DNA from 2 places in the Pseudomonas sp. MF7453 genome. Region 1 is predicted to be linked to the other one. Evidence: predicted binding sites of a transcription regulator. Region 1 holds the regulator's gene; the other holds the start of a gene.
The links. Region 1 encodes FliA, which starts transcription of late flagellar genes. Its sites were predicted from a motif close to CTAAAGTTTNNNNNNNNNNNGCCGNTAA; they were not measured.
Positions count from the first base shown of each region.

Region 1 (15,944 bases):
TTCTATTCCACTGACCTGGACCAGGAAATTCCCGCCGGGTTGTACCTGGCGGTGGCGCAGGTATTGGCGTACGTCTACCAGATCCGCCAATACCGCGCCGGCAAGGGCAAACGGCCTGATCCGCTCAAAGACCTGCCGATCCCGCCGGACCTGCGTCGCGACTCCTGAACGCTGCTGCTCACTGTAGGAGCGAGCTTGCTCGCGAAAAAACTCCCCGTCGCCGCGTTCATCCTGACTTCCCGCGTTATCGTTACCCACCTTCGCGAGCAAGCTCGCTCCTACAACCTGTCAACTTTGACAGTAGCCATTACGCCGCCTTCACTGTCTGATACAGCGATGAGGCGCGCAACCGTGCGCGGCTCGGGAGGCGGTGATGGATAGGGGTACGGTCAGGTGGTTCGATGCGGTCAAAGGCATCGGCTTTATTGCCCGGGATCGCGATGGCAACGAGGTTGCCGTTCAGTCGACGCACGTCAAATGCGTGGAAGACCCGCCAGCGCTTCCCAAGCTGCGCAAACCGCGCAAGCGCAAAAAATCAGCGGACGCATGATCCGCAATACTGCCCTGACTACCACCCATCTAAAGCGCGCGTCTACCTGTCAACTCTGACAGTAGCCAAGCGCCGCGTCTCGCTGTTTTATTACTCACCATGTACTGCGCGTATGTAGTAAACGAGATGCAGGGAGGGTGGTCTTGAAGGTGGCTACGGGTACGGTCAGATACTACGTCTGGCTCAGAGGCGATTGGTTGATCAAACCCGATGGCGGGGGAGAGGATGTGTTTATCAATGGCAGGGACTGGCGTTGCACTGCGCTGTGGTTTGGCAAGCGCATGGAGTTCCAAATGGTCCATAGACCCGAGGGTATTTATGCGCTGCCTATCAAGCCGCACAGCCCCAGTGAATCGGGTCTCAAATGAAGTGTAGGGAGAGTGGCAATGGCAACTGGCACAGTGAAGTTTTTTAACGCGGAGAAGGGGTTTGGTTTTATTACTCCGGATGATGGCGGGGCGGATATTTTTGCCCATTACTCGGCACTCCAAGTACAGGGTTATAAAAGTCTGGATGAAGGTCAAAGAGTAGAGTTTGAAATCGTGCAAGGTCAAAAAGGCCTGCAAGCTGTGAACATACGGGCTATTTAAAGCGCACCCAATCATCCCCAGACAGAACTCAGTCCAAATGCGGGAGGGGGCTTGCCCCCGATAGCAGTGGCTCAGTCAATGAATCCATTGCCTGATACACCGCGATCGGGGGCAAGCCCCCTCCTACAGTTTTGACCGTGTCACCCGCCGCTTGCGGCGCCAACGTGCAGGCGATCAGCCAGTTTTTACTGAAAGGGAGATGGTGCTTTTGCTCCTAGGTAATCCGGGCCGCGACGCCCGTCCGCTGCGTTTGCAGCGGTGTACGGAGACTAGAGATCACACTTCCTAGGGGCAACCCCAAATCCATGTCGGAAATTTCCTCGATATCCACGATGTACACAAATCCAAATGTGGGAGCTGGCTTGCCTGCGATAGCTGACTCACAGCAATATCTCAGTGGCTGACACACCGCAATCGCAGGCAAGCCAGCTCCCACACTTGAATCGGTTATCACCCGAAAATCGCCCCAAAAGCAAAGTTGGAAGGCTTCTTGCAACCCCGCCTCCAAGTCGCCCTCCAGCGTCAAAACTTTGCTTCAAGGACCCGAGGAATACCGGTGGTAGATCGCTCTCAAATGCTCAACACGGCCCGTGGCACCCTGACTGATCTGTCGCGGGGCAATCTGGGTGTGCCGTTGTTGTTGCTGGTGATGCTGGCAATGATGATGTTGCCGATGCCGCCGTTCCTGCTCGACGTGTTCTTTACCTTCAACATTGCCCTGTCTGTCGTGGTCTTGCTGGTGTGCGTGTACGCCCTGCGGCCGCTGGATTTTGCGGTATTCCCCACCATTCTGCTGGTGGCGACCCTGCTGCGTCTGGCATTGAACGTGGCCTCCACGCGGGTGGTGATGCTCCACGGCCAGGACGGCCACGCCGCTGCCGGTAAGGTGATCCAGGCGTTCGGTGAGGTGGTGATCGGCGGTAACTACGTGGTCGGTATCGTGGTGTTCGCGATCCTGATGATCATCAACTTCGTCGTGGTGACCAAGGGCGCCGGGCGGATTTCCGAGGTGAGCGCGCGGTTTACCCTGGATGCCATGCCTGGCAAGCAAATGGCCATCGACGCCGACCTCAATGCTGGCCTGATCGACCAGAACCAGGCCAAGTCGCGCAGGGCCGAAGTTGCTCAGGAAGCCGAGTTCTACGGCTCCATGGACGGCGCCAGCAAATTTGTGCGCGGCGACGCCATCGCCGGCCTGTTGATTCTGTTTATCAACCTGATTGGCGGCATGGCGGTCGGTATCTTCCAGCACGGCATGACCTTCGGTGATGCGGGCAAGGTGTACGCCTTGCTGACCATCGGTGACGGTTTAGTGGCGCAATTGCCATCACTGTTGTTATCCACAGCGGCGGCCATCATGGTTACCCGTGCTTCGGGCTCCGAAGACATGGGCAAGCAGATCAGCCGCCAGATGTTCGCTTCGCCCAAGGCCCTGGCCGTGGCGGCGGGTATCATGGCGATCATGGGCATTGTGCCGGGTATGCCCCACTTCTCGTTCCTGAGCATGGCGGCCCTGGCCGGCGGCGCGGCTTACCTGTTCTGGAAAAAGCAGAACGCGGTCAAGGTCCAGGCCCAGCAAGAGATTGCCCGCCAGCAGGATCTGCTGCCATCCCCGGCCCGCGCCCAGGAAACCAAAGAACTGGGTTGGGACGACGTCACGCCCATCGACATGATCGGTCTGGAAGTCGGCTACCGCCTGATCCCACTCGTAGATCGCAACCAGGGTGGGCAACTGCTGGCGCGGATCAAGGGCGTGCGCAAGAAGCTGTCCCAGGACCTGGGCTTTTTGATGCCCACCGTGCATATCCGCGACAACCTCGACCTGGCCCCCAGCGCCTATCGCCTGACCCTGATGGGCGTGATCCTCGCCGAAGCCGAGATCTACCCGGACCGCGAACTGGCGATCAACCCCGGGCAGGTATTCGGCACGCTCAACGGCATTACCGCCAAAGATCCGGCTTTTGGCCTGGAAGCAGTGTGGATCGAAGTCAGCCAGCGCAGTCAGGCGCAATCGCTGGGTTACACCGTGGTGGATGCCAGCACTGTGGTCGCCACGCACCTCAACCAGATTCTTTATAAACACTCCCACGAGCTGATCGGCCACGAGGAAGTCCAGCAATTGATGGGCTTGCTGGCCAAGTCTTCGCCAAAACTGGCTGAAGAACTGGTGCCGGGCGTGTTGTCACTGTCGCAATTGCTCAAGGTGCTGCAAGCGCTGTTGGCCGAACAGGTGCCGGTGCGTGACATTCGCAGCATTGCCGAGGCCATCGCCAACAATGCCGCCAAGAGTCAAGATACTGCCGCTCTGGTGGCGGCGGTGCGCGTCGGATTGTCGCGCGCCATCGTGCAAAGCATTGTAGGCATTGAGTCCGAGCTGCCTGTGATCACCCTGGAACCCAGGTTGGAACAAATATTGCTCAATAGTATTCAGAAGGCAGGGCAAGGCCAGGAAGAGGGTGTTTTGCTGGAGCCGAGCATGGCTGAAAAACTGCAGCGTTCGTTGATCGACGCCGCACAGCGCCAGGAAATGCAGGGCAACCCGGTGATTCTGCTGGTGGCTGGCCCGGTTCGGGCGATGTTGTCGCGGTTTGGACGCCTGGCTGTACCGAATTTGCACGTGTTGGCTTACCAGGAAATTCCTGACAATAAGCAAGTGACTATCGTCGCGACAGTTGGGCCCAATGGCTGAGGTAGTGGGTTATGCAAGTTAAGCGTTTTTTCGCCGCCGATATGCGTCAGGCCATGAAACTGGTCCGTGATGAGCTGGGCGCCGATGCCGCGATTATCGGTAATCGTCGGATTGCCGGCGGCGTCGAGCTGACGGCTGCCCTGGATTACACCCCCCAGGCGCTGGCCCCGCGCGTGCCGAACATGGAACTCGAAGACGAGTTGCGCAAGACCGCCTCGCGCATTGTGTCGGCCCAGGCTGAACTGAGTATGCGTGGCGACAGCGATGCCAGCACCAATCGCCAATTGTTCGCCGGCCTGCCGTTGACCGCCGCCGAGCCGCTGGTAGAGCCAACGTTTGTCGAACCACCGCGTCCAGCTGCGCCAGCCCCGGCCGCTGCTGTGGACCAGCGTGTGTTCGATTCGATGCGCTTTGAACTCAATGGCCTGCGTGAACTGTTGGAAGTGCAGTTGGGTTCGTTGGCCTGGACGCAGTTGCAAGGCAGCAAGCCCCAGCAAGCCAACCTGTGGCGCCGCCTGCAACGCATCGGTTTGTCCGGCCCGTTGTCCCGCGATTTGCTGGCCTTGACCGCCGAAGTCGAAGAGCCACGCCAGGCCTGGCGCATGTTGCTGGCGCACTTGGCGCGCATGATCGCCACCCCGCAAATCGAACCCCTGGAAGAGGGCGGTGTGATCGCCATGGTCGGCCCTGCCGGCATGGGCAAGACCACCACCCTGGCCAAACTGGCCGCACGCTATGTACTCAAGTACGGTGCTCAGAACATCGCGCTGGTGAGCATGGACAGCTACCGCATCGGCGCCCAGGAGCAGCTCAAGACCCTGGGCCGCATCCTCAATGTGCCGGTGACCCACGTCGACCCGGGCCAGTCCCTGGCCAATGCCCTCGACCCGCTGTTGCGCAAGCGCGTGGTGCTGATCGACACCGCCGGCCTGCAAGCCAGCGACCCGGCGCTGCGTATGCAGCTCGAAAGCCTGGCCGGGCGTGGGATCAAGTCGAAAAATTACCTGGTGCTTGCAACCACCAGCCAGAAACAGGTTCTTACCGCCGCGTACCATAGTTACAAACGCTGCGGTCTGGCCGGCTGTATTCTCACCAAGCTCGACGAAACCGCGAGCCTGGGCGAAGTGTTGAGCCTGGCCATCAGTCATGAATTACCGGTTGCCTACCTGACCGACGGGCCGCGGATCCCGGATGATCTGCATCTGCCGCGCCGTCATCAGTTGGTCAGCCGTGCCGTCAGTGTGCAAATGCAAGAAGAGCCTAGCGAGGAAGCGATGGCCGATATGTTCGCCGACCTTTACCACCACCCGGCAAAACGGGTCGGTTGAGGCAGGATGAACACCGTGAAATGTACCTACATCGATGGTCTGCAAGCGCTTCAAGCGGCCAAGCCATGTAGCCTGCGTCTAAGCAAGACAAGGTAAAGAAATAAAATGGGCAGCATGCATCCCGTACAGGTGATCGCGGTGACCGGCGGCAAAGGTGGCGTCGGCAAAACTAACGTGTCAGTGAATTTGTCCCTGGCCCTGGCAGAGCTTGGCCGTCGCGTCATGCTGCTGGATGCTGACCTGGGCTTGGCGAACGTGGACGTTCTGCTGGGGCTGACACCCAAACATACCCTTGCCGATGTGATCGAGGGCCGCTGCGAGCTGCGCGATGTGCTGCTCCAGGGCCCCGGTGGCATTCGTATCGTGCCGGCGGCCTCGGGCACCCAGAGCATGGTGCATCTGAGCCCTGCGCAACATGCCGGGCTGATCCAGGCCTTCAGTGACATCGGCGACAACCTCGACGTGCTGGTGATCGACACCGCCGCCGGGATCGGCGAGTCAGTGGTCAGCTTTGTGCGCGCAGCGCAGGAAGTGCTGCTGGTGGTGTGCGACGAACCCACCTCCATCACCGACGCCTACGCACTGATCAAACTGCTTAACCGCGACTACGGCATGAACCGCTTTCGCGTGTTGGCCAACATGGCCCAGAGCCCGCAGGAAGGGCGCAACCTGTTTGCCAAGTTGACCAAGGTCACGGATCGCTTCCTCGATGTGGCTTTACAATACGTCGGCGCAGTTCCCTATGACGAGTGTGTGCGCAAGGCCGTGCAAAAGCAGCGTGCGGTCTACGAAGCGTTCCCTCGTTCGAAATGCGCACTGGCGTTCAAGGCCATTGCCCAGAAGGTCGATACCTGGCCGTTGCCCGCCAATCCGCGGGGGCATCTGGAGTTTTTCGTCGAGCGTTTGGTGCATCAGACGAGTGCGGGACCGGTGCTATGACATCCAGCGGCTACAACCTTTACAAAAAGTCGGCACGTGACAGCCAGGGCGAATTGATCGAGCGCTATGCGCCTCTGGTCAAGCGCATTGCCTATCACCTGTTGGCGCGCCTGCCGGCGAGTGTGCAGGTCGAAGACTTGATCCAGGCCGGCATGATCGGCCTGCTTGAAGTGTCGACCAAATACGACGCGAGCAAGGGTGCCAGTTTCGAGACGTACGCGGGTATTCGTATCCGCGGGGCAATGCTCGACGAGGTGCGTAAAGGCGATTGGGCGCCGCGTTCGGTACACCGCAATACCCGCATGGTCAGTGATGCCATTCGTGCAATTGAAGCAAAAACCGGTCGTGACGCTAAAGATCATGAAGTTGCGGCCGAACTCCAATTGAGTCTCGACGATTATTACGGGATTTTGAACGATACCTTGGGCAGCCGCCTGTTCAGTTTCGACGACCTTTTACAGGACGGCGAACACGAAGGGCTGCACGAGGACGGCGCGAGTGCACATCTTGAGCCGTCGCGCGATCTGGAAGATGAACGTTTCCAGAAAGCGCTGGCGGACGCGATTGCCAACTTGCCCGAGCGTGAGCGCCTGGTGCTGGCGCTGTACTACGACGAAGAGCTGAACCTCAAGGAAATCGGTGAGGTCCTGGGGGTCAGCGAGTCGCGTGTCAGCCAGTTGCATAGCCAGTGCGCTGCCCGCTTGCGTGGGCGATTGGGAGAGTGGCGCGCGCGCTGACAGGCAGTGTGGGGACACTGCAGACACTACCGCCAAACCGCAGGGTTTTGCGGGTGAGTACCGTGGTGCCCTGGGCAGTCCTTTTTGTGTAACGCCTGTTGATTGAAATGGCGCGTCCAGGTGCTGGGCGCGTTTAAGACTGCTTGGAGGTCGAATTGGACAAGAACATGAAAATCCTCATCGTTGATGACTTCTCAACGATGCGGCGGATCATTAAAAACCTGTTGCGTGACCTTGGGTTCACCAACACGGTCGAGGCGGATGACGGCCTGACGGCGATTCCGATCCTCAACAGCGGGAGCATCGACTTTCTGGTAACCGACTGGAACATGCCGGGTATGACCGGTATCGACCTGCTGCGCCATGTGCGCGCCGATGAAAAACTGCGCAGCCTGCCTGTGCTGATGGTGACCGCCGAAGCCAAGCGTGAACAGATCATCGAAGCCGCCCAGGCCGGGGTCAACGGTTACGTGGTCAAGCCATTCACGGCACTGGCCTTGAAAGAGAAGATCGAGAAAATCTTCGAACGCATCCACGGCTAATGCCATCGCGGGGGAGCTATGGAGCATAACGAAACGTCACAGGGCGACTTTGAGTCGACCCTGAAAAAACATGCTCACCAGTTGGTCGACAGCCTGGAAAAAGGCCAGTTCGCCGATGCGGTGCAGTTGATCCATGAGCTTAACCAGACCCGTGACCGCGGCCTGTACCAGGAAGTGGGCAAGCTCACACGCGAGCTGCACAGTGCGATCGTCAATTTCCAGATTGACCCGCGCATGCCCCAGGCCGAAGAAATTTCCCAGATTACCGACGCCACCGAGCGCCTGTCCTATGTGGTCAGGCTGACCGAGGCTGCGGCCAACCGCACCATGGACCTGGTGGAAAACGCCACGCCTCTGGTCAACGGCATGGCCAGCGAAGCCCAGGCCCTGAGCGTTGACTGGGGCCGCTTTATGCGCCGTGAAGTGGGGGCTGAAGAGTTTCGTGAGTTGGCCCGTCGGGTCGACGGTTTCCTGTCGCGCAGCGAGCAAGAGAACCGCACGGTGGCCAGCAACCTCAACGACATTCTGTTGGCCCAGGATTACCAGGACCTCACCGGTCAGGTGATCAAGCGCGTGACCCAGTTGGTCACCGAAGTGGAAAGCAACTTGCTCAAATTGGTGCTGATGGCCGGCCAGGTCGACCGTTTTGCCGGCATCGAACACGACCGCGAAGCGATCCTCTCGGAAAAAGATCCACAAAAACATCTCGCCAAGGGTGAAGGTCCGCAGATTCATGCCGATAAACGTGAAGACGTTGTGTCAGGTCAGGATGACGTAGATGACCTGTTATCCAGTTTAGGCTTCTAAGGAGCACCCACATGAGCTTCGGCGCCGATGAAGAAATCCTTCAGGATTTCCTTGTAGAGGCCGGCGAAATTTTAGAGCAACTGTCCGAACAACTGGTCGAGCTGGAAAGCCGACCGGATGATGCGAACCTGCTCAATGCAATTTTTCGCGGTTTTCACACTGTAAAAGGGGGCGCCGGCTTCCTCCAGCTCCATGAGCTGGTGGAGTGCTGCCACATCGCCGAGAACGTGTTCGACATCCTGCGCAAGGGTGAGCGTCACGTTGATTCGGAATTGATGGACGTGATTCTCGAAGCACTGGATGCGGTCAACGGCATGTTCAGCCAAGTGCGTGAACGTGCACCGATCACCGCAGCTACCCCGGAACTGCTGGCTGCCCTGGCGCGCCTGGCTGAACCTGCTGCGGCTGCGCCGGTGGCACAAGCCGCGCCGGAGCCGGTGGTAGAAGCCGAGCCGGACGTGACCGACAGCGAGTTCGAACAACTGCTGGACTCGCTCAATGCGGTCAAGGCCGAGGCAGAAGCACCGCCTGCACCTGTCACGACGCCGACCAGCGAAGACATTACCGACGCAGAATTCGAATCCCTGCTCGACCAGTTGCATGGCAAGGGCCAGTTCGCCGCCGATGCCGTGGCCCCTGTGGCGCCGCCGCAAGCGTCGTCTACCAATGCCAGCACCGACATTACCGACGATGAGTTCGAAGCGCTGCTCGACCAACTGCATGGCAAGGGCACCTTTGCGGCCGAAGCCCTGCCGGAAGTTGCGGCCACGGCAGTCGCCCCGGCCGCCAAGGCAGAGCCGGCAGGCGACGGGCTGATCTCCGATCACGAGTTCGAAGCCCTGCTGGACGAGTTGCACGGCAAAGGCAAGTTCACCGAAGTGGCCCCGGCTGCCGCCGCAGCGGTCGCCACCGCAGCACCGGCGGCTGCCAAAGCCCCTGCGCCGGCCGCCAAACCGGCCGCCGCGGAAAAGCCCGCCAGTGAAGCCGAAACCACCGTGCGTGTGGATACCGCACGCCTGGACGACATCATGAACATGGTCGGCGAACTGGTGCTGGTGCGTAATCGCCTGGTGCGCCTGGGCCTGAACAGCGGCGACGAAGCCATGCAAAAGGCCGTGTCGAACCTCGACGTGGTTACCGCCGACCTGCAAACCGCGGTGATGAAAACGCGGATGCAGCCGATCAAGAAAGTCTTCGGTCGTTTCCCGCGCCTGGTTCGCGACCTGGCGCGCCAGCTCAAGAAAGAAATCAACCTGGAACTGGTGGGCGAAGAAACCGACCTGGACAAGAACCTCGTCGAGGCCCTGGCCGACCCGCTGGTCCACTTGGTGCGCAACGCGGTCGACCACGGGGTAGAAACCCCGGAAGAGCGCGAAGCCGCCGGCAAGTCGCGCAACGGCAAAGTGATTTTGGCGGCGGAGCAAGAGGGCGACCACATCCTGCTGTCGATCACCGATGACGGCAAAGGCATGGACCCGACCATCTTGCGCAATATCGCGGTCAAGCGTGGCGTGATGGACAAGGACGCCGCCGACCGCCTGACCGACACCGAGTGCTACAACCTGATCTTCGCCCCGGGCTTCTCGACCAAGACCGAGATTTCCGACGTGTCCGGCCGTGGCGTGGGCATGGACGTGGTGAAAACCAAGATCAGCCAGCTCAACGGCTCGATCAACATCTACTCGACCAAGGGCCAGGGCTCCAAGATCGTCATCAAGGTGCCGTTGACTCTGGCGATCATGCCGACCCTGATGGTGATGCTGGGCAATCAGGCGTTCGCTTTCCCGCTGGTCAACGTCAACGAGATCTTCCACCTCGACCTGTCGCGCACCAATGTGGTGGACGGCCAGGAAGTGGTGATCGTGCGCGACAAGGCGTTGCCGTTGTTCTACCTCAAGCGTTGGCTGGTGGCCTCGGCTGCCCATGAAGAGCAGCGCGAAGGCCATGTGGTGATTCTGTCCGTGGGCACCCAGCGCATCGGTTTTGTGGTCGATCAACTGGTGGGCCAGGAAGAAGTGGTGATCAAGCCTTTGGGCAAGATGCTGCAGGGCACCCCGGGCATGTCGGGCGCGACCATTACCGGTGACGGTCGCATCGCGCTGATTCTCGATGTTCCAAGCATGCTCAAGCGTTACGCCGCACGGCGTATTTGATTCTGGTGGGGCAGGGCGGTCATGCCCGCCCCGTCTAACGGAGTGTTTATGGCAGTCAAGGTCCTGGTGGTGGACGATTCGGGTTTCTTCCGCCGCCGCGTCTCGGAAATTCTTTCCGCCGATCCAACGATCCAGGTGGTCGGCACGGCCACCAACGGTAAAGAGGCGATCGATCAGGCCATCGCGTTGAAGCCGGACGTGATCACCATGGACTACGAGATGCCGATGATGGATGGCATCACCGCCGTACGTCACATCATGCAGCGCTGCCCTACCCCGGTATTGATGTTCTCGTCGCTGACTCACGAAGGCGCGCGGGTAACCCTCGACGCGCTGGATGCCGGCGCGGTGGATTTTCTGCCGAAGAATTTCGAAGACATCTCGCGCAACCCCGACAAGGTCAAGCAGATGCTGTGCGAGAAGGTGCATAGCATCTCTCGCAGTAACCGTCGCAGCCTGTTCAGTACACCTGCGCCGGCCCCTGCACCTGCGCCCGCAGCGGCTGCGCCGACGTCATCGTTTGCACGCCCGGCGCCTGCGCCAGTGGCCCGGCCTGCGGTGGCGCCGGTACGTGTCGCCGCCGCACCGAGCGCCCATTCGCCAGCGCCCAAGCGCAAGGCTTATAAGCTGGTTGCCATCGGCACCTCCACCGGCGGCCCGGTGGCCTTGCAGCGGGTGTTGACCCAGCTGCCGGCCAACTTCCCGGCGCCGATCGTGCTGGTGCAGCACATGCCCGCCGCCTTCACCAAGGCGTTCGCCGAGCGTTTGGACAAGCTGTGCCGGATCACCGTCAAGGAAGCCGAGGATGGCGACATCCTGCGCCCTGGCCTGGCGCTGCTGGCGCCGGGTGGCAAGCAGATGATGGTCGACGGCCGCGGTGCGATCAAAATCCTGCCGGGTGATGAGCGCCTGAACTACAAACCGTGTGTGGACATCACCTTCGGTTCGGCAGCCAAGTCTTACGGCGACAAAGTTCTGGCGGTGGTGCTCACCGGCATGGGCGCCGATGGCCGTGAAGGTGCGCGCCTGCTCAAGCAGGGTGGCAGCGCCATCTGGGCCCAGGACGAAGCCAGCTGCGTGATCTATGGCATGCCTATGGCCATCGTCAAGGCTGACCTGGCTGATGCGGTCTACAGCCTGGACGACATTGGCAAGCATCTGGTGGAGGCCTGCCTCTGATGGATGTCTTGAGCCTGATCGGGATCACCATGGCGTTTGTCGCCATCATCGGCGGCAACTACCTCGAAGGCGGCCACCTTGGCGCCCTGGCCAATGGCCCGGCGGCGTTGATCGTGATCGGTGGCACCGTGGGCGCGGCGCTGTTGCAGTCGCCGTTGAGCTCGTTCAAGCGGGCCATGCAGATTCTGGTGTGGATCATTTTCCCGCCACGGGTCGACCTGCCTGGCGGCATCGACCGCGTGGTCAACTGGAGCCTCACCGCTCGCAAGGAAGGTTTGCTGGGCCTGGAAGGCGTGGCCGATGCCGAGCCCGACAGCTACGCCCGCAAGGGCCTGCAACTGCTGGTGGACGGCGCCGAGCCGGAAGCGATCCGCAGCATTCTGGAGGTGGATTTCTATACCCAGGAAAGCCGTGACATCAATGCGGCGAAAGTCTTTGAAAGCATGGGCGGCTACGCGCCGACCATCGGCATTATCGGCGCGGTGATGGGCCTGATCCACGTGATGGGCAACCTGGCTGATCCTTCGCAACTGGGCAGCGGTATTGCCGTGGCGTTTGTGGCGACCATCTATGGTGTGGCCAGTGCCAACCTGGTGCTGCTGCCGGTGGCCAGCAAGCTCAAGTCGATTGCCATGCGCCAGTCGCGTTACCGCGAAATGCTGCTCGAAGGCATCCTGTCGATTGCCGAGGGCGAGAACCCGCGCTCCATCGAATTGAAGCTTCAGGGCTTCATGGATTGATGCACATGAACACCCGTATTCCCGTAGGAGCGAGCTTGCTCGCGAAGAACCCGAGAGCGCCGCGTGCATCCAGAATGCCCGCGTCTGTATTGACGTTTTTCGCGAGCAAGCTCGCTCCTACAGTGGGGTGGGTGTGTGGAGGGGAGTGCCTGTGAGCCGTCGCCGTCGCGAGCCTGAAGAACACGTCAACCACGAGCGCTGGCTGGTGTCCTACGCGGATTTCATCACCTTGCTGTTCGCGTTTTTTGTGGTGATGTACTCGATCTCGTCGATCAACGAAGGCAAGTACAAGATCATTTCCCAGGCGCTGGTGGGCGTGTTCAACGATACCGAGCGCGCGCTCAAGCCGATTCCCATCGGTGAAGAGCGGCCCAGGACCGTCACCCCGGCCAAGCCGCTGGTCAACGACAGCGATGAAATCGCCGCCGGTGTCGGCGGTACCAGCGACCCGCTCAAAAGCATCGCCGACGACATCAGTGCCGCCTTTGGCGACCTGATCAGTTCCAACCAGATGACCGTACGCGGCAACGAGTTGTGGGTGGAGATCGAACTCAACTCCAGCCTGTTGTTCGCCAGCGCCGATGCGTTGCCCAGTGATCAGGCGTTCACCATCATCGACAAGGTGGCGGCAATCCTTAAACCGTTTGAAAACCCCATCCACGTGGAAGGCTTCACCGACAATTTTCCCATCAGCACCGCGCAGTACCCGACCAATTGGGAACTGTCCTCGGCCCGTGCGTCGAGCATCGTGCGCATGTTGGCCATGCAGGGTGTGAACCCGCAGCGGCTGGCGTCGGTGGGCTATGGTGAATTCCAGCCGGTGGCCAATAACGCCACAGTGGAAGGGCGTGCACGCAACCGCCGGGTGGTGCTGGTGGTGTCGCGCAACCTGGATGTACGACGCAGCCTGACCGGTACCGGCACGGCAAATGCAACACCGGATGCGGCGTTGAAGCGCGCTGGCACACAAACTGCACCGGCCCCTGCAAAGCCGCCGGTACGGGCAAGCTCCGTCAATTCTCCGTCACCGGCTCAATAACCTTATGCAATGTCTCGGTCGCGCCTGTGCCCACCGGGAGGAACCAACCGAATGAGAGTCTGGGCAGTTGCCAATCAAAAGGGTGGAGTCGGCAAGACCACCACTTCCATCGCCTTGGCCGGCTTGCTGGCCGAAGCGGGCAAGCGTGTGGTCGTGGTCGACCTCGACCCCCACGGGTCCATGACCAGCTATTTTGGCTACGACCCGGATGCGCTGGAACACAGCTGCTATGACCTGTTCCTGCACAAGGGCAGCGTGCCGGCGGATCTACCCGGGCAACTGCTGTTGCCCACCAGCAACGAGAGCATTTCACTGTTGCCGTCGAGCACTGCGCTGGCCACCCTTGAGCGTCAGTCGCCAGGGCAGAGCGGCCTGGGCCTGGTGATCGCCAAGACCCTGGCGCAACTGTGGCAGGACTTCGACTACGCGATCATCGACAGCCCGCCGTTGCTGGGCGTGCTGATGGTCAATGCCCTGGCGGCCAGCCAGCAATTGGTGATCCCGGTACAGACCGAGCACCTGGCCGTCAAAGGCCTGGAGCGCATGGTCAGCACCCTGGCGATGATCAACCGTTCGCGCAAACAGGCGCTGCCGTTCAGCATCGTGCCGACGTTGTTCGACCGCCGTACCCAGGCATCCCTTGGCACCTTGCGGGTATTGCGTGATGCCTACCCGGACACCATCTGGAACGGTTACATCCCGGTGGACACACGCCTGCGTGACGCCAGCCGTGCGGGGCTTACGCCGTCGCAGTTCGACGGCAAGAGCCGTGGCGTGCTGGCCTACCGTGCGTTGCTCAAGCATCTGCTGTCACAGCAGCTTGTGGCGCAGGTGGCGTGATGAACCGTCCTGTCGAATTCAAGACCCGACCGCAACTGGCGCTGGAATCCTACCTGGATGCCCTGCTGCAGGATGCGACGGACGAGGAACTGCCGGAACCGATTCTGGTACTGGAACCTGCTGTCGAGCCTGTCAGTACGCTGGACGAATTTCAGCAGGCCGTGATGCAAGAGCAGGCGCGCGATGCGCAGGTGGCGGAGGCTCCAGTCGTGGTGCCGATCACCCCTGCGGTGGTGGCGCCGGTGGTGGTCGAGCCGGTGGTGGAGGTGCACTTGCCGCCGAGTATCACGCCACCGCCGGTTACCGGTGACGGTCGCCCGGCGTGGGCGGCCGAGCCGTTCGAGTGCCTGCTGTTCGACGTCGCCGGCTTGACCCTGGCAGTGCCGCTGGTGTGCCTGGGCTCAATCTATTCGCTCGAAGGCCAGGAGCTGACACCGTTGTTCGGCCAGCCGGAGTGGTTCCTCGGCATCCTGCCCAGCCAGGCCGGCAACCTCAAGGTGCTGGACACCGCGCGTTGGGTGATGCCCGACCGCTACCGCGACGATTTTCGCCAGGGTCTGCAATACGTGATTTCGGTGCAGGGCTACGAATGGGGGCTGGCGGTGCATCAAGTCAGCCGCTCGTTGCGCCTGGACCCCAATGAAATCAAATGGCGCAGCCACCGTGGCCAGCGCCCCTGGCTGGCGGGCACCGTGATTGAACACATGTGCGCATTGCTGGATGTCGCCGAACTGGCAGAGTTGATCGCCAGCGGTGCGGTCAAGGCGATGCCTCAGAACACACGCAGTTGATTGAACAATAAGGGCCGTGCGGTTGCGCGGCGCACTAGTACACACGCCGTCGATAGCGGCACTTGAAGGGGTTACACGAATGAACAAGTCAGCGTCCGCACAAGGTTTGGATGATCCGATTCTGCAATGGGTTACCTTCAAACTCGACAACGAGACCTACGGTATTAACGTGATGCGCGTGCAGGAAGTGCTGCGCTACACCGAGATCGCTCCGGTACCGGGTGCACCAAGCTACGTGCTGGGCATTATCAACCTGCGTGACAATGTGGTGACGGTCATCGACACCCGCCAGCGTTTTGGCCTGGACACGGTTGAAGTCAGCGACAACACCCGTATCGTGATCATCGAAGCCGACAAGCAAGTGGTCGGGATCATGGTCGACAGCGTGGCCGAAGTGGTTTACCTGCGCCAATCGGAAGTGGAAACCGCGCCGAACGTCGGTAACGAAGAATCGGCCAAGTTCATCCAGGGCGTGTGCAACAAGAACAACGAACTGCTGATCCTGGTTGAGCTGGACAAGATGATGAGCGAAGAAGAGTGGTCGGAACTGGAGAGCATCTGATTGTTCCTTGAGGCGGCGGTGATTGTCCTGGCCCTGTTGTGGGCCGGGACCTTGGCGTTTGTACTGCGCTATATGCGTCAGCAACGGGAGTTGGCCTTGCAACAGGCCGAACGCGACGCCGTACGTGACCGGCGCATTCTGGAGCTGGTCAAGCGCGTGGATCATTACCAGCAGAGTGCGGTGCGGGTCGGTGATGAAGTGCACGAACTGCGCGCGATTCTCGGGCCTTTGCCGGATAAGTTGGTGCAGTTGGAACAGCGCGATCCTTCCAACCTGTCGTTTGCCCAGGCGGCCAAGCTGGTGGGGATGGGCGCGACGGTGGATGAGCTGACCCAGTCCTGCGGCTTGACCCAGGCCGAGGCGCAGTTGATGAGTAAATTGCACAAGAGCTGATTCGGTTGGCTGGGTTCAATGTGGGAGCGAGCTTGCTCGCGAAAAACCTCAACATGACGCGTGTT
Region 1 is NZ_JAEKCN010000001.1:60,791-76,734, forward strand. It holds gene flhB (flagellar biosynthesis protein FlhB) at 1-168, shown strand, start outside; gene JFT63_RS00295 (cold-shock protein) at 374-550, shown strand; gene JFT63_RS00300 (cold-shock protein) at 937-1,140, shown strand; gene flhA (flagellar biosynthesis protein FlhA) at 1,715-3,829, shown strand; gene flhF (flagellar biosynthesis protein FlhF) at 3,841-5,157, shown strand; gene fleN (flagellar synthesis regulator FleN) at 5,263-6,096, shown strand; gene fliA (RNA polymerase sigma factor FliA) at 6,093-6,833, shown strand; gene JFT63_RS00325 (chemotaxis response regulator CheY) at 7,001-7,375, shown strand; gene JFT63_RS00330 (protein phosphatase CheZ) at 7,394-8,182, shown strand; gene JFT63_RS00335 (chemotaxis protein CheA) at 8,194-10,335, shown strand; gene JFT63_RS00340 (protein-glutamate methylesterase/protein-glutamine glutaminase) at 10,384-11,514, shown strand; gene JFT63_RS00345 (flagellar motor protein) at 11,514-12,254, shown strand; gene motD (flagellar motor protein MotD) at 12,406-13,293, shown strand; gene JFT63_RS00355 (ParA family protein) at 13,345-14,133, shown strand; gene JFT63_RS00360 (CheW domain-containing protein) at 14,133-14,924, shown strand; gene JFT63_RS00365 (chemotaxis protein CheW) at 15,004-15,486, shown strand; gene JFT63_RS00370 (DUF2802 domain-containing protein) at 15,487-15,879, shown strand.

Region 2 (15,944 bases), on a different contig from region 1:
AATGAGATGAAAAAATTCTCAAAAAAATCGGGACGTCCTTGCCAGGTAAAAAAACCAATCACTTACGCAAAGGTAAGCAAATGCTTACGTGCGCGATTGCGGAAAAGGGCAATAAACCTCATTGCCCACCGTTTACGGGCATCAGTCGTCACTGACCGTAATCGTCGGCATCGCCGGCGCGGCCGCTTCCTGCAAGACAATGCGCGCACCGACATGCCGGGCCAGCTCCTGGTAGATCATCGCGACCTGCCCTTCGGGCTCGGCCGCTACAGTGGGTTTGCCACCATCGGCCTGTTCACGAATGTCCATCGACAGCGGCAAAGAAGCGAGCAGTTCGACGCCATACTGCGTGGCCAGCTTTTCACCGCCCCCTTCACCGAACAGATGCTCGGCATGACCGCAGTTGGAACAGATGTGCACCGCCATGTTTTCCACAACACCCAGCACCGGGATGTTGACCTTGCGGAACATCTCGACGCCTTTTCTGGCGTCCAGCAGCGCCAGGTCCTGGGGCGTGGTGACGATCACCGCACCGGCCACCGGGACTTTTTGTGCCAGGGTCAGCTGGATGTCGCCGGTGCCTGGGGGCATGTCGATCACCAGGTAATCGAGGTCGCCCCAGGCGGTCTGTGTGACCAATTGCAGCAACGCCCCGGAGACCATCGGCCCGCGCCAGACCATCGGCGTGTTGTCATCGGTCAGGAAGGCCATGGACATCACCTCCACACCCAGCGACTCGATGGGCACAAACCATTTCTGATCCTTGACCTTCGGCCGTGTGCCTTCGGCGATGCCGAACATCACGCCCTGGCTTGGGCCGTAGATATCGGCGTCGAGAATCCCCACTCGCGCGCCTTCGCGGGCCAGGGCCAAAGCCAGGTTGGCCGCAGTGGTGGATTTGCCCACGCCGCCCTTGCCGGAGGCTACCGCCACCACGTTCTTGACATTGGCCAAACCCGGGATCTGCGCCTGGGCCTTGTGCGGGGCGATCACGCACTGGATCTCGACCTTGGCCGATCCCACGCCATCAATGCCTTCAATGGCCATTTGCAGCATCTGCGCCCAACCACGCTTGAACAAACCTGCGGCATAACCCAGTTGCATCTGTACCGACACCTGGTCGCCCTGGACCTCGATGTTGCGCACACAACCGGCACTGACCGGGTCCTGGTTCAAATAGGGGTCGGTGTACTGGCGAAGAACGGCTTCCACCGCTGCGCGATTGACGGCGCTCATGGGCTACTCCCGAAAAAAGACTGACTGAAACAGGCGGCTATCCTAACCGTTCCGACGGTTGAACGGCACGCTTTCGAGGTTCCGGAAGATTCTGAAACAGCGTCACGGGGTGAAATAAATTTCCCGGCGCTTTATAGTGGCCGACCTCCGTTTCATCAAGTAGCCGAGCCCCATGTCCGAGCCACGCAAGATCCTCGTCACCAGCGCCCTGCCCTATGCCAATGGTTCCATCCATCTTGGCCATATGCTTGAGTACATCCAGACCGATATGTGGGTGCGCTTCCAGAAGCATCGCGGCAATCAATGCATTTATGTCTGCGCGGACGACGCCCACGGTTCGGCCATCATGTTGCGCGCCGAAAAGGAAGGCATCACCCCGGAACAACTGATCGCCAACGTGCAGGCTGAACACAGCGCCGACTTTGCCGAGTTCCTGGTGGACTTCGACAACTTCCATTCGACCCACTCGGACGAAAACCGCGAGTTGTCGAGCCAGATCTACCTGCGGTTGAAAGAAGCCGGGCACATCGACCAACGTTCGGTGACCCAGTATTTCGACCCGGAAAAGAAGATGTTCCTGGCCGACCGCTTCATCAAGGGCACCTGCCCGAAGTGCGGCACCGAAGACCAGTACGGCGACAACTGCGAAAAATGCGGCGCGACCTACGCACCGACCGACTTGAAGGACCCCAAGTCGGCGATCTCCGGCGCCACTCCGGTGCTTAAAGACTCGCAGCACTTCTTCTTCAAGCTCCCGGATTTCCAGCAAATGCTGCAAACCTGGACGCGCAGCGGCACCTTGCAGGACGCCGTGGCCAACAAACTCTCCGAATGGCTCGACAGTGGCCTGCAGCAGTGGGACATCTCCCGCGACGCGCCGTACTTCGGCTTCGAGATCCCGGGCGAGCCGGGCAAGTACTTCTATGTATGGCTGGACGCGCCGATCGGCTACATGGCCAGCTTCAAGAACCTCTGCGATCGCACCCCGGAGCTGGACTTCGACGCGTTCTGGGGCAAAGACTCCACTGCCGAGCTGTACCACTTTATCGGCAAGGACATCGTCAACTTCCACGCGCTGTTCTGGCCGGCAATGCTTGAAGGTTCGGGCTACCGCAAGCCGACCGGCATTGCCGTGCACGGCTACCTGACGGTCAATGGGCAGAAAATGTCCAAGTCCCGTGGCACCTTTATCAAGGCACGCACCTACCTGGATCACCTGTCGCCGGAATACCTGCGCTATTACTACGCGTCCAAGCTGGGCCGGGGTGTCGACGACCTGGACCTGAACCTGGAGGACTTCGTACAGAAGGTCAACTCGGATCTGGTGGGTAAAGTCGTCAACATCGCCAGCCGTTGCGCCGGTTTTATCCACAAGGGTAACGCAGGCGTACTGGTAGCCGAGAACGCTGCACCGGAGCTGACCGACGCCTTCCTGGCCGCCGCGCCAAGCATCGCCGACGCCTATGAGGCCCGCGACTTTGCCCGCGCCATGCGCGAGATCATGGGCCTGGCCGATCGTGCCAACGCCTGGATCGCCGACAAGGCCCCGTGGTCGCTGAACAAGCAGGAAGGCAAGGAAGCCGAGGTGCAGGCTATCTGTGCCACAGGCGTCAATCTGTTCCGCCAGTTGGTGATTTTCCTCAAGCCGGTGCTGCCATTGCTGGCCGCCGATGCCGAGGCGTTCCTCAACGTGGCGCCGTTGACCTGGAACGATCACGCCACCTTGCTCGGTAATCATCAGTTGAACGCCTTCAAGCCCCTGATGACCCGTATTGACCCGGTGAAAGTCCAGGCCATGACCGACGCTTCGAAAGAAGACCTGGTCGCCAGCCAGACCGATACCGGCCAATCTGCGCCGACGGGCAATGGCGAGCTGGCCAAGGACCCGATTTCCCCGGAAATCGATTTCGACGCCTTTGCCGCCGTGGATTTGCGCGTGGCACTGATCATCAAAGCCGAAGCTGTGGAAGGTGCCGACAAGCTGCTGCGCCTGACGCTGGATATCGGTGACGAGCAGCGCAACGTGTTCTCCGGGATCAAGAGCGCTTACCCGGACCCGTCCAAGCTCGACGGTCGCCTGACCATGATGATCGCCAACCTCAAGCCACGGAAGATGAAGTTCGGTATTTCCGAAGGCATGGTGATGGCGGCTGGCCCTGGCGGCGAAGAAATCTACCTGCTGAGCCCCGACAGCGGCGCCAAGCCGGGTCAACGCATCAAGTAACCCCTGCAAAATGCCCCGCTGTTGCTACGGCGGGGCTTTTCAGCTTGCCCACCTCCCTGGGCCGGGCGTCAACGCTATGATCACAGCATGAACCTCATTCAACGTATCGACGCGCTGCTGCCGCAGACTCAATGCGGCAAATGCGGGCACCCGGGTTGCAAGCCTTATGCAGAAGGCATCGCCAAAGGCGAGGCCATCAACAAGTGCCCGCCCGGTGGGCAGGAAACCATCGCCGGGCTTGCGCAACTGCTGCACCTGCCACTGCTGGAGCTGGACACCAGCCGCGGGGAAGCGCCCGCGCAGGTAGCCTATATCCGTGAGGCCGAATGCATCGGTTGTACCAAATGCATCCAGGCTTGCCCGGTGGATGCCATTGTGGGTGCCGCCAAGCTCATGCACACGGTGATTATCGATGAGTGCACCGGTTGCGACCTGTGTTTCGCACCCTGCCCTGTCGACTGTATCGAGATGCGTGCGCTCGCTGACGTGCTGCCTATCGTGGGCGACCTGGCTGGCAGCAATGACGAGCGGCGTGAACGTGACCTCAAACGTGACCGAGCGCGGCGGCGCTTCGAACAACGTAACGCCCGCCTGCAACGTGAGGAAGCCCGCAAGCTCGCCGAACGCCTGACACGGGCCAAACCTGCAGCTGCAATGGAAACAGCAGCGATAGATAATCATCAGGGCGCGCAGGAAGCCGCCATCAAGCAGGCCAGAATCAGCGTCACCATGAGTCGCGCTCAGTTGCACAAGTCCTTGAAGGCGTTTGGGCATCCTCCGACCTTTGAGCAACAGTCGCAATTGATTAAGCTGCAACGGCAGTTTGAAGCTTGCGAACAGGCGCTTGCCAAGCTGGAGGCCAACAGTGCGCCGCCGACAAAGACACCCCAAGGCACCGACCTCAAGCGCGCAAAGATCCAACTGGCCATGCGTCGGGCCGAGCTGAAAAAGGCCCAGGCCGAGCAGGCTGGCGAGCAGCAGCTGGCAGCCTTGAGCGCTGCTTTGAACGCCGCCGAGCAGACGCTGCAGGATGCCGAGGCCAACACTGGCGCCTGAACCTGCACGCTGTATTGCTAACATCACGTCGACCGCCTGCAAGGAAACGTCCGCCCCTATGAATGCCGCAAAACGCCTGGAAATCTTCCGCAGGTTCCACGAAGACAATCCGGAACCGAAAACCGAACTGGCTTACTCCTCACCGTTCGAATTACTGATTGCGGTGATCCTGTCAGCCCAATCAACGGACGTTGGGGTTAACAAGGCGACGGCGAAGCTGTATCCCGTGGCCAATACCCCGGCCGCAATTTACGCCCTGGGTGTGGAAGGCCTGTCCGAATACATCAAGACCATCGGCCTGTATAACAGCAAGGCCAAGAATGTGATCGAAACGTGCCGCCTACTGGTGGAGCTGCATGATGCTGAAGTCCCGCAAACGCGTGAAGCCCTGGAGGCCTTGCCAGGGGTGGGCCGTAAAACGGCCAATGTGGTGCTCAATACCGCATTCAGGCAACTGACCATGGCAGTGGACACTCACATCTTCCGGGTCAGTAACCGAACCGGTATTGCGCGGGGCAAAAATGTGGTCGAAGTGGAAAAGCAACTGATGAAGTTTGTGCCCAAGCCGTATTTGCTCGACTCCCATCACTGGCTGATCCTGCACGGGCGCTACGTTTGCCAGGCTCGCAAGCCCCGCTGCGGCAGCTGTCGGATCGAAGATTTGTGTGAATACAAGGACAAGACGTCAGACGATTGAGCGACCATTGCTTTTTTTGATCAGTCGATTGAAAAAATCTTTTTTACCCGTTCGCAGATTATCGCTATAAGGAGCCCCAATGGCAGTCTTAGCCCGGAGTTAATCTTATGAGCGCTGGCAAAGAACAACTGGAAGTGGAAGACGACCTCGTTGAGTCGGATGACGATGCGGTAGAGACACCTGTAGAGGTAGCCAAGACCAATTTGAGCAAACGCCGCACTATCGACAATCTACTGGAAGAGCGACGCTTGCAAAAACAGCTGGCCGATTACGACTTCGATCTGTGATCGATGCATGAACGACCGGAAGCCTCCCTGACGGAGGCTTTTTTCTGCCGGATACACGGGTTTTGAGCGGTGCAATGCCCTCCTACACCAAGCCGTTGCGTTGTGCCAACTCGATCAGGTCCACAAGGGAGCGGGCATTGAGCTTGAGTAGCAAGCGGGTCTTATAGGTACTGACGGTTTTGTTGCTCAGGAACATGCCGTCGGCAATCTCCTTGTTGGTTTTGCCACGGGCCAGTTGTTGCAGCACCATCATCTCTCGCCCCGACAAGCGTTCAACCATTTCGGCTTCACTGGCGTTGCCCATGGTTGAACGCACCGAATTGAGCGCCTGGTTCGGGAAATAGCTGTAGCCGGAGAGCACCGCCTTGATGGCGCTCAAGAGCTCAGTCAGGTCCTGCTGCTTGCAGACATAGCCGGCCGCCCCTGCCTGCATGCAGCGCATGGAAAAATGGCCCGGAGCCTGGGACGTCAGCACCAGCACCTTGAACGATACGGCTTGCTTGGTTGAAGCCAACCGGCAAATCACTTCCAGGCCGTCGAGCTTGGGGATTCCGATATCCAGTATCACAATATCCGGCATATGTTCCCGTGCAAGTTGCAACGCATCGACACCGTTATCGGTCTCGGCAACGACCTCATAACCATGACGCTCCATTAGCATGCGCACAGCAAGACGAATGACGGGATGATCATCCACGATCAGCACTTTATTCATGAGAAAGTCCAATTTCGCTGTTCGAATTATTTAGAGCAAACACAATAGCCTAGTCGATTACTAGTTGGCATAGCATTCCACCCCGAGCAACGGCAGGGAGAGACCCAACCCACAGGAAGATAGGAATTAGCCTACAAAAAATCGCAAACTTAGATGTATGGGGCTTTATGGAAGCTTTCAGATCTTTCTCGACGCGTACACATTTTGACTGAAATGTCCCAGGCATGGGCCCATGAAGGTAAACGCAGCGCACAAGACTTTCAGGAAATACCCCTTGCTTGTAGCCATGCCGCACGCAGAACGGCAAGGAAGGCCCATCTGCATTAGTTCCATTTAACATATTTATAAACTTCCATAATTCCTACAGAAAATTCTACAACTCACCTTCTCATTGCACTTACATGAGTGAATTTTCTGTCAGACATAGTTCCTCCGCAGATGTAAAAAATCATTCAGCGCTAAAAACAAAACGCAAAAAAGTAAAACAACCGTTAAAGTTTCAGAAAAAAACACAGTCAAGCATCTGCTAAACGCCGATAAACATCGCCGCTGTATTTATGTTCATTCAATAATAAACAAGCAAAAAAAATGGCCCCTTGGATAAGGAGCCATTTCGCACACTCAAGACAACACTCAGAACAATGAGCGGCCCTTGTTGGCAGCAATGCGCATACGCAGGGCGTTCAGCTTGATGAAGCCAGCCGCATCCGCCTGGTTGTAGGCGCCACCGTCTTCTTCAAAGGTTGCGATGTTGGAGTCGAACAGTGACTCTTCGGACTTACGGCCAGTGACGATCACGTTGCCCTTGTAGAGCTTCAGGCGCACGACGCCGTTCACGTGGGCCTGGGAAGCGTCGATCATCTGTTGCAGCATCAGACGCTCAGGGCTCCACCAGTAACCGGTGTAGATCAGGCTGGCGTACTTGGGCATCAGCTCGTCTTTAAGGTGGGCGACTTCACGGTCCAGGGTGATGGACTCGATGGCGCGGTGGGCACGCAGCATGATGGTGCCGCCCGGGGTTTCGTAGCAACCGCGGGACTTCATGCCCACATAACGGTTCTCGACGATGTCGAGACGGCCGATACCATGCTGGCCACCGATACGGTTGAGGGTCGCCAGCACGGTGGCCGGAGACATTTCAACGCCGTCCAACGCAACGATGTCGCCGTTGCGGTAAGTCAGTTCCAGGTACTGCGGCTTGTCAGGAGCGTTCTCCGGAGAGACGGTCCATTTCCACATGTCTTCTTCGTGCTCGGTCCAGGTGTCTTCCAGCACGCCACCTTCATAGGAGATGTGCAGCAGGTTGGCGTCCATCGAGTACGGCGACTTCTTCTTGCCATGGCGCTCGATCGGGATTGCGTGCTTTTCAGCGTAATCCATCAGCTTTTCACGGGACAGCAGGTCCCATTCACGCCAAGGAGCAATCACTTTTACGCCAGGCTTGAGTGCGTAGGCACCCAGTTCGAAACGCACCTGGTCGTTGCCCTTGCCGGTGGCGCCGTGGGAAATGGCGTCAGCGCCGGTTTCGTTGGCGATCTCAATCAAGCGCTTGGCGATCAGCGGACGTGCGATGGAGGTACCCAGCAGGTACTCACCTTCGTAGACAGTGTTGGCGCGAAACATCGGGAATACGAAATCGCGGACGAACTCTTCGCGCAGGTCGTCAATGTAGATCTCTTTCACGCCCATGGCTTGCGCCTTGGCACGTGCAGGTTCGACCTCTTCGCCCTGACCCAGGTCAGCGGTGAAGGTCACCACTTCACAGTTATAAGTATCCTGCAGCCACTTGAGGATCACCGAAGTGTCCAGGCCGCCGGAATACGCGAGAACGACCTTGTTTACGTCGGCCATGCCATCACTCCACGGGGTTGTACGGAAAGGCGACGATTCTACCGATCAAAACCGCGAAATTACAGGGGCGCGACAGCAAATGAAGATAAAGCGACAGATTATGTCGAGCGGGCGACCGATGGTCGCACCTACGACGTGGCCGCCGGGTTGCTCGGCACCGTGGCCTGGGGTGCCGGTTTCTCGGGAGCAGCTACCCGCTCAAGCTGGATATTCACCCGACGATTACGGGCGCGGTTGGCGGCATTGGTGTTGGGGGCCAGCGGGTAGCTTTCGCCATGGAAACGCAGGGTGATCTGCGACTCCTGAATGCCATTGGCCTTCAAGTAATCCATCACCGCCAGGGCGCGGCGGCGCGAGACGTCGCGGTTGGTCAGCCGATTGCCACTGTTATCCGAGTGGCCATTCAACTCGACATGATTGACGGTGGGGTCGGCCTTCATGAACGCAAGAATCACAGACAGCTTCTTCTTGGCGCCAGCGTCCAGCTCAATGCCACCACCGGGGAAGCCGACTTCCGTCTGCTTGACCTGGTCGTAATTCATCGGCAACAGCTTGGCGGTGCACGACTGATAGTCGCTGTAGGCCTTGCTGAACCTCACCGGCAGCAGACGCACCTCCGAGTAACCGCCTTCGCGCGCGTAATGCCTTACCGTCGGGCTGCGCCCCTCAAGCAAGCCGGTGAAGAGGCGCCCGGCCTGAGCCTGGGAGCTATTGAACAGTACGTCGCCACTGCCGACACGCACCGCCCCGAGGTTGATATCGCCTCGGCCCGGCTGCCAGGGCGCGGCCGCGGCCAGCAAGGTTGCCGAACCTGCGCCAAACGCACCGTTATAGGCTTTCAGGCGAAACGTCGCCTGCTCGCCGGCCCGGCGCACGAACTCCCCGGAACCAAAATCGGTGATCGGCTGCGTCAGGCGGCACTCGAACTGATCGCCCTCTACCTTCCACTCAATATTCTCCAGACGTGTCTGGAACGTGAGGGCCATAGCGGGCAGGCTGGCGAACACACTGAGCAGGGCTAGATAATGCTGGCGCACGGGAGGCTCCACTGGTTTTTACAACACTTCAAAGCGTCATACATCGTTAAGGCATACCCGGGGATATCGGTAGCATCCGGCAAAACTTGATAGCGAGTGCCTGCAAGAGTCTTTTCCGGTAGCATTCCCACCAGATTGACCCGCCTGGAATCCCCAATGTCCGACCGCCTGACCCTGCTGCGTCCCGACGACTGGCATATTCATCTTCGTGATGGTGCTGCGTTACCCCAAACCGTGGCCGATGTTGCGCGCACGTTTGGCCGTGCCATCATCATGCCTAACCTGGTACCTCCGGTGCGCAATGCCGCAGAAGCCGACGCCTATCGCCAGCGTATTCTCGCTGCACGACCGGCCGGCAGCCGCTTTGAACCGTTGATGGTGCTCTACCTGACCGACCGCACCCAGCCTGAAGAGATTCGCCAGGCCAAGGCCAGCGGCTTCGTACATGCCGCCAAGCTCTACCCGGCCGGCGCGACCACCAACTCCGATTCCGGCGTCACCAGCATCGACAAGATCCTGCCGGCGATCGAAGCCATGGCCGAAGTCGGTATGCCGTTGCTGATCCACGGGGAAGTCACCCGTGGCGATGTGGATGTGTTCGATCGCGAGAAGATTTTCATCGACGAACACATGCGCCGTGTGGTCGAGCTGTTCCCGACCCTGAAGGTCGTGTTCGAGCACATCACCACCGCCGATGCCGTGCAGTTCGTCACCGAAGCTTCGGCTAACGTTGGTGCGACCATCACCGCTCATCACCTGCTCTACAACCGCAACCACATGTTGGTGGGCGGGATTCGGCCGCACTTCTATTGCCTGCCGATTCTCAAGCGCAATACTCACCAGGTGGCACTGCTGGATGCCGCCACCAGCGGCAGTCCGAAGTTCTTCCTCGGCACCGACTCGGCGCCCCACGCCCAGCACGCCAAGGAAGCGGCCTGCGGCTGTGCCGGCTGCTACACGGCGTTTGCCGCCATCGAGCTGTATGCCGAGGCGTTCGAACAACGCAATGCCCTGGACAAACTCGAAGGTTTTGCCAGCCTCAATGGTCCGCGTTTCTACGGCCTGCCGGCGAATACCGATCGCATCACCCTGGTTCGTGAAGACTGGACCGCCCCCGCCAGCCTGCCATTTGGCGAGCTGACCGTTATCCCGCTGCGCGCCGGTGAAACACTGCGCTGGCGCCTGCTGGAGGAAAGCAAGTGAGTGAAGACCATTACGACGACGAACAAGAGCACGGCGGCGGCGGTTCGCGCCACCCGATGGCCGAGCGTTTTCGCGGCTATCTGCCGGTTGTCATCGACGTAGAAACCGGTGGTTTCAATTGCGCCACCGACGCGCTGCTGGAAATCGCGGCGACCACCATCGGCATGGACGAACAGGGTTTCGTGTTCCCGGAACACACCCACTTCTTCCGGGTAGAGCCGTTCGAAGGCGCCAATATCGAAGCCGCTGCCCTGGAGTTCACCGGGATCAAGCTCGACCATCCGCTGCGCATGGCCGTCAGTGAAGAAGCGGCGCTGACCGATATCTTCCGCGGTGTACGCAAGGCGCTGAAGGCCAATGGCTGCAAACGTGCGATTCTGGTCGGCCACAACAGCAGCTTCGACCTGGGTTTCCTGAATGCCGCCGTGGCGCGCCTGGACATGAAGCGCAACCCGTTTCACCCGTTCTCCAGCTTCGACACTGCAACCCTTGCAGGCCTGGCGTATGGCCAAACGGTACTGGCCAAAGCCTGCCAGGCAGCCGGTATCGACTTTGACGGTCGTGAGGCCCACTCGGCCCGCTACGACACCGAAAAGACCGCCGACCTGTTCTGTGGCATCGTCAACCGCTGGAAACAGATGGGTGGCTGGGAAGACTTCAACGACTAAGACGCCTCCCACAAAAAAACCGGCCTTCTCAGGCCGGTTTTTTTATACCAAAACGCAGGCTTACAGCTTGCCGGCGTTCTCGGTCAGGTAAGCGGCAACGCCTTCTGGCGAAGCGTTCATGCCTTTGTCGCCTTTTTTCCAGTTGGCAGGGCAGACTTCACCGTGCTCTTCGTGGAATTGCAGAGCGTCAACCAGGCGGATCAGCTCTTCCATGTTACGGCCCAGAGGCAGGTCGTTGATGATCTGCGAACGCACGACGCCCTTGTCGTCGATCAGGAACGCGCCACGGAAAGCGACGCCGCCTTCGGACTCAACGTCGTAGGCCTTGGCGATGTCGTGCTTCATGTCGGCAGCCATGGTGTATTTGACTTTGCCGATACCGCCATCATTGATGGCCGTGTTGCGCCAGGCGTTGTGGGTGAAATGGGAGTCGATGGACACCGCAACCACTTCAACGTTACGCGCCTTGAAATCGTCCATGCGGTGATCCAGAGCAATCAGCTCCGAAGGGCAGACGAAAGTGAAGTCCAGCGGGTAGAAGAATACCAGGCCGTATTTGCCTTTGATGGCTTCAGACAGTTTGAAGCTGTCGACGATTTCGCCATTGCCGAGGACGGCTGGTACGTCGAAATCCGGGGCTTGTTTACCGACGAGTACGCTCATTGGATATCTCCTGATATAGGGATGACGATTGAAGTAAAAGGACCGGTCGAGTCTGCCTGTGGAAACAGACAGAAACATGACGCAATCACGCTTCGTGAAGACCGATCATCATACACCGAAAAAACCGTTCGTCAGCGCACGGGCCATCCGCCCGAATTGCTGTTGAAACTATTTTGACAATCATTCTCGTTAACATTAAGATCCATCGCACCTAAGCCATAAACCCGCGACGGTTCTCACTTATGTATGTCTGCCTCTGCACTGGCGTCACCGACGGACAAATCCGCGAAGCAATCTACGAAGGTTGCTGCAGCTACAAAGAAGTGCGTGAAACCACGGGCGTTGCCAGCCAGTGCGGCAAATGCGCCTGCCTCGCCAAGCAAGTGGTACGGGAAACCCTGACGCAGCTGCAAACAGCCCAGGCCGCGCTCCCCTACTCGACAGAATTTACACACGCCTGATAGGCATGTTTTAAAGAACCGGACCTTGTGTCCGGTTTTTTTATGCCTGTAATTCAATTAGTTAGCGTCAAGACGCGGAACACAAACATTCTTATTCCGATTAATTTTCATTTATTATTCAATAACTTAGGTTTGACACTAGGATTTTCACCGCTCAGACTCCGCCCTATACACAGCTATTACAGGGCAGGACCCCAGTCATGAAAGGCGACATCTCAGTCATCCAGCAACTCAATAAAATCCTTGCCAATGAACTGGTCGCGATCAATCAGTACTTTCTGCATGCGCGCATGTACGACGATTGGGGCCTGGAAAAGCTTGGCAAGCGTGAATACAAAGAATCGATCAAGGCCATGAAGGACGCCGACGCGCTGATCAAGCGCATCCTGTTCCTTGAAGGTCTGCCGAACGTGCAAGACCTGGGCAAGCTGAACATCGGCGAGCACACTCAGGAAATGATCGGCAGCGACCTGGGCTTTGAGCGCAAAAGCCACAGCGACATCAAGGCAGCGATTGCCCACTGCGAAACCAAGGGCGATTTCGGCAGCCGTGAGCTGTTGGAAGACATCCTTGAGGACCAGGAAGAACACATCGACTGGCTGGAAACCCAGCTGGGCCTGATCGACAAGGTCAGCCTGGAAAATTACCTGCAATCGCAGATGGGCGAATAACCCGTAGCGTTCAGGCACAAAAAAGCCCCGCTCTCACCAGAGAAGCGGGGCTTTTTATTGCTCGCCAATTAGGCGTCAGTCTTGACTGCTGCTTTTTGCGCTGCGCTTTTGATCAACTCTTGCAGCGAACCATCAGCTGCCATTTCAGTGATGATGTCGCTACCGCCAACCAGTTCACCGGCTACCCACAACTGCGGGAAAGTCGGCCAGTTGGCGTACTTTGGCAGGTTGGCGCGGATCTCGGGGTTTTGCAGGATATCCACGTAAGCGAACTTCTCGCCACACGCCATGACGGCCTGGGACGCTTTCGCGGAGAAACCGCACTGAGGCGCGTTTGGAGCGCCTTTCATGTAAAGCAGAATGGTGTTGTTGGCAATCTGCTCTTTGATCGTTTCGATGATATCCATGGAACACCTCTGCAGGAACTTTGCGACTCACGGGTCGGCACGGTGGCGCATTGTAACGCAAAAATCCAACGGGATGCTCAGGCCGCCGCCACCTTCACCGGTACCCCATTGAGCGCCGCATTACCCGACAACTCATCCAATTGCCGCTCGTCGGTCAAGTCATTCGCACTCGCACCCGGCTGGCCGCTTGCAATGCTCATCTGTACGCCCGGACGATCGTGCCCCCAACCGTGAGGCAGGCTGACCACACCCGGCATCATGTCCGCGCTGGCCACAACTTCCACTTCGATCATGCCAATGCGCGAACTCACTTGCACCCGCTGCCCATCGCTCAACTGCCGAGTGGTCATATCATCCGGGTGCATCAACAGTTGATGACGCGGCTTGCCCTTCACCAACCGGTGATAGTTATGCATCCACGAATTATTGCTGCGCACATGGCGCCGACCGATCAGCAACAGCTCGTCGGCCACAGGCACGGGCTGCGCGGCAAAACGCGCAAGGTCCGCCAGGATCACCGACGGTGCCGCCTGCACCTTGCCATCGGCGGTTTTCAGCCGGGCGCCCAGGTTTGGCTTGAGTGGGCCCAGGTCCACGCCGTGAGGGTGATCGGCCAGCATCGCCACCGACAACTTGTGTGCAGACGCATCCCCATAAGTACCGGCACGCAGCCCGAAATCAATCATCTGCGCCGGCGGCATTGTCGGTTTGAGTGATACGCCGGTCTGCGCTGCAAAGGCTTTGGCCAAGCCGACGAAAATTTCCCAATCGTGCAGCGCGCCTGCAGGCTTGGGCAGGATCGCGCGATTGAAGCGCGTGAGGTTGCGCACTGCGAACATGTTGAAAGTGGTGTCGTAGTGGTCATTTTCCAATGCCGACGTGGACGGCAGGATCAGGTCGGCATAACGCGTGGTTTCGTTGATGTAGAGATCCACACTGACCATGAACTCCAACCCATCCAGCGCCTGCTCCAGTTGACGGCCATTGGGCGTGGACAGAACCGGGTTGCCGGCCACTGTCACCAGGGCGCGTATTTGCCCTTCGCCTTCGGTGAGTATTTCTTCAGCCAAGGCCGATACCGGCAATTCGCCCCCGTACTCGGGACGCCCGGACACACGGCTCTGCCAGCGATTGAAATGTCCGCCTCCGGTCGAGGCCACCAGGTCCACCGCCGGTGTGGTGCACAACGCACCTCCCACCCGATCCAGGTTGCCGGTCACCAGGTTGATCAATTGCACCAGCCAATGGCACAACGTGCCGAATGCCTGGGTCGAGACGCCCATGCGTCCGTAGCACACCGCTTTATCGGCGGCCGCAAAGTCTCGCGCCAATTGACGGATCTGCTCGGCAGGCACTGCACATTGGCGGCTCATGGCCTCGGCGGTAAAGCTGGCGATCGCATGGCGTACGTCGTCCAGGCCCTCAACCGGTAAATGGCTGGCGCGGGTCAGCCCTTCCGTAAACAAGGTGTTGAGCACCCCGAACAACAACGCCGCATCACCACCGGGGCGTACGAACAGATGCTGATCGGCAATCGCCGCCGTCTCGCTGCGCCGCGGGTCGACCACCACCACTTTACCGCCCCTTGCCTGAATGGCTTTAAGGCGTTTCTCCACATCGGGCACGGTCATGATGCTGCCGTTGGACGCCAGCGGGTTACCGCCCAGAATCAGCATGAAGTCGGTGTGGTCGATGTCCGGGATCGGCAGCAGCAAGCCATGGCCGTACATCAGGTGACTGGTCAAATGATGGGGTAATTGGTCGACGGAGGTCGCGGAGAACCGGTTGCGCGTCTTCAAAAGGCCGAGAAAATAATTACTGTGCGTCATCAACCCATAGTTGTGCACGCTCGGATTGCCCTGGTACACCGCCACCGCGTTCTGGCCATGCCGGGCCTGGATGCCGGCAAGGCGTTCGGCTACAAGTGCGAAGGCATCTTCCCATGGGATCGGCTGCCATTCGCTGCCAACCCGCAGCATGGGCTGGTGCAGGCGGTCCGGGTCATTCTGAATATCCTGCAGCGCTACGGCCTTGGGGCAGATGTGCCCACGGCTGAAACTGTCCAGGGGGTCGCCCTTGATCGAGGTGATCGCCAGGCGACCGTCTTCGGCTTGTGTCGTTTCCAGGGTCAGGCCGCAGATGGCTTCGCACAGGTGGCAGGCACGGTGATGGAGAGTCTTGGTCATGGCCAGTCTCTTTATAAGGGCTTTTTATAAGGGCTTTGGCCCAACTATGGCCCGCGACCGCTCAGGGCACCAGCAACCTTCGTGCTGTGAATCGACGGGCATAGGCAAAGGCATGGCTAACCATGAGCAAATGTTTCAGAAGCCTTGCGCATACCGACCAAAAGCGACGCAACCTGGCCTGGGCCCGCCCCCGCGCATTGCAAAACGTCTGGACGCCAGTGTACAAATGGCTCACTGCTGTCGGGAAATCGTCTTCAAACGCGCGTTAGCGCCCTGCTTGAACACTCTTAAAAACCGTAGCCCTATTGGTAAGACGCGACATTTAATGTCAATATCGCGCCTTCCCCTATTTCGTCGCCCCGTGCGGCTTTCGCCGCAGGTCTCGCCCGTTGTCACAATAAACAAGGCTTTGAGTATCTGCGGTCTGTTGCAAAAAGGTAGTTAATGATGAGCGCAAGGCACTTTCTCTCCCTGATGGATTGCACGCCCGAAGAGCTGGTCAGCGTGATCCGTCGAGGCATTGAGCTTAAAGACCTGCGTAACCGCGGCGTACTGTTTGAGCCCTTGAAAAACCGTGTACTG
Region 2 is NZ_JAEKCN010000003.1:213,429-229,372, forward strand. It holds gene apbC (iron-sulfur cluster carrier protein ApbC) at 142-1,236, opposite strand; gene metG (methionine--tRNA ligase) at 1,409-3,460, shown strand; gene rsxB (electron transport complex subunit RsxB) at 3,548-4,516, shown strand; gene nth (endonuclease III) at 4,575-5,213, shown strand; gene JFT63_RS06900 (PA3496 family putative envelope integrity protein) at 5,321-5,500, shown strand; gene JFT63_RS06905 (response regulator transcription factor) at 5,583-6,215, opposite strand; gene JFT63_RS06910 (argininosuccinate synthase) at 6,849-8,066, opposite strand; gene JFT63_RS06915 (flagellar protein MotY) at 8,195-9,103, opposite strand; gene pyrC (dihydroorotase) at 9,260-10,306, shown strand; gene rnt (ribonuclease T) at 10,303-10,974, shown strand; gene JFT63_RS06930 (peroxiredoxin) at 11,035-11,637, opposite strand; gene JFT63_RS06935 (bacterioferritin-associated ferredoxin) at 11,880-12,098, shown strand; gene bfr (bacterioferritin) at 12,299-12,769, shown strand; gene grxD (Grx4 family monothiol glutaredoxin) at 12,838-13,176, opposite strand; gene JFT63_RS06950 (molybdopterin oxidoreductase family protein) at 13,254-15,362, opposite strand; gene argF (ornithine carbamoyltransferase) at 15,810-15,944, shown strand, end outside.
Region 2: JFT63_RS06915 (flagellar protein MotY) is a predicted target of FliA. The motif match lies at 9,167-9,194, and genes of this name have one in related genera.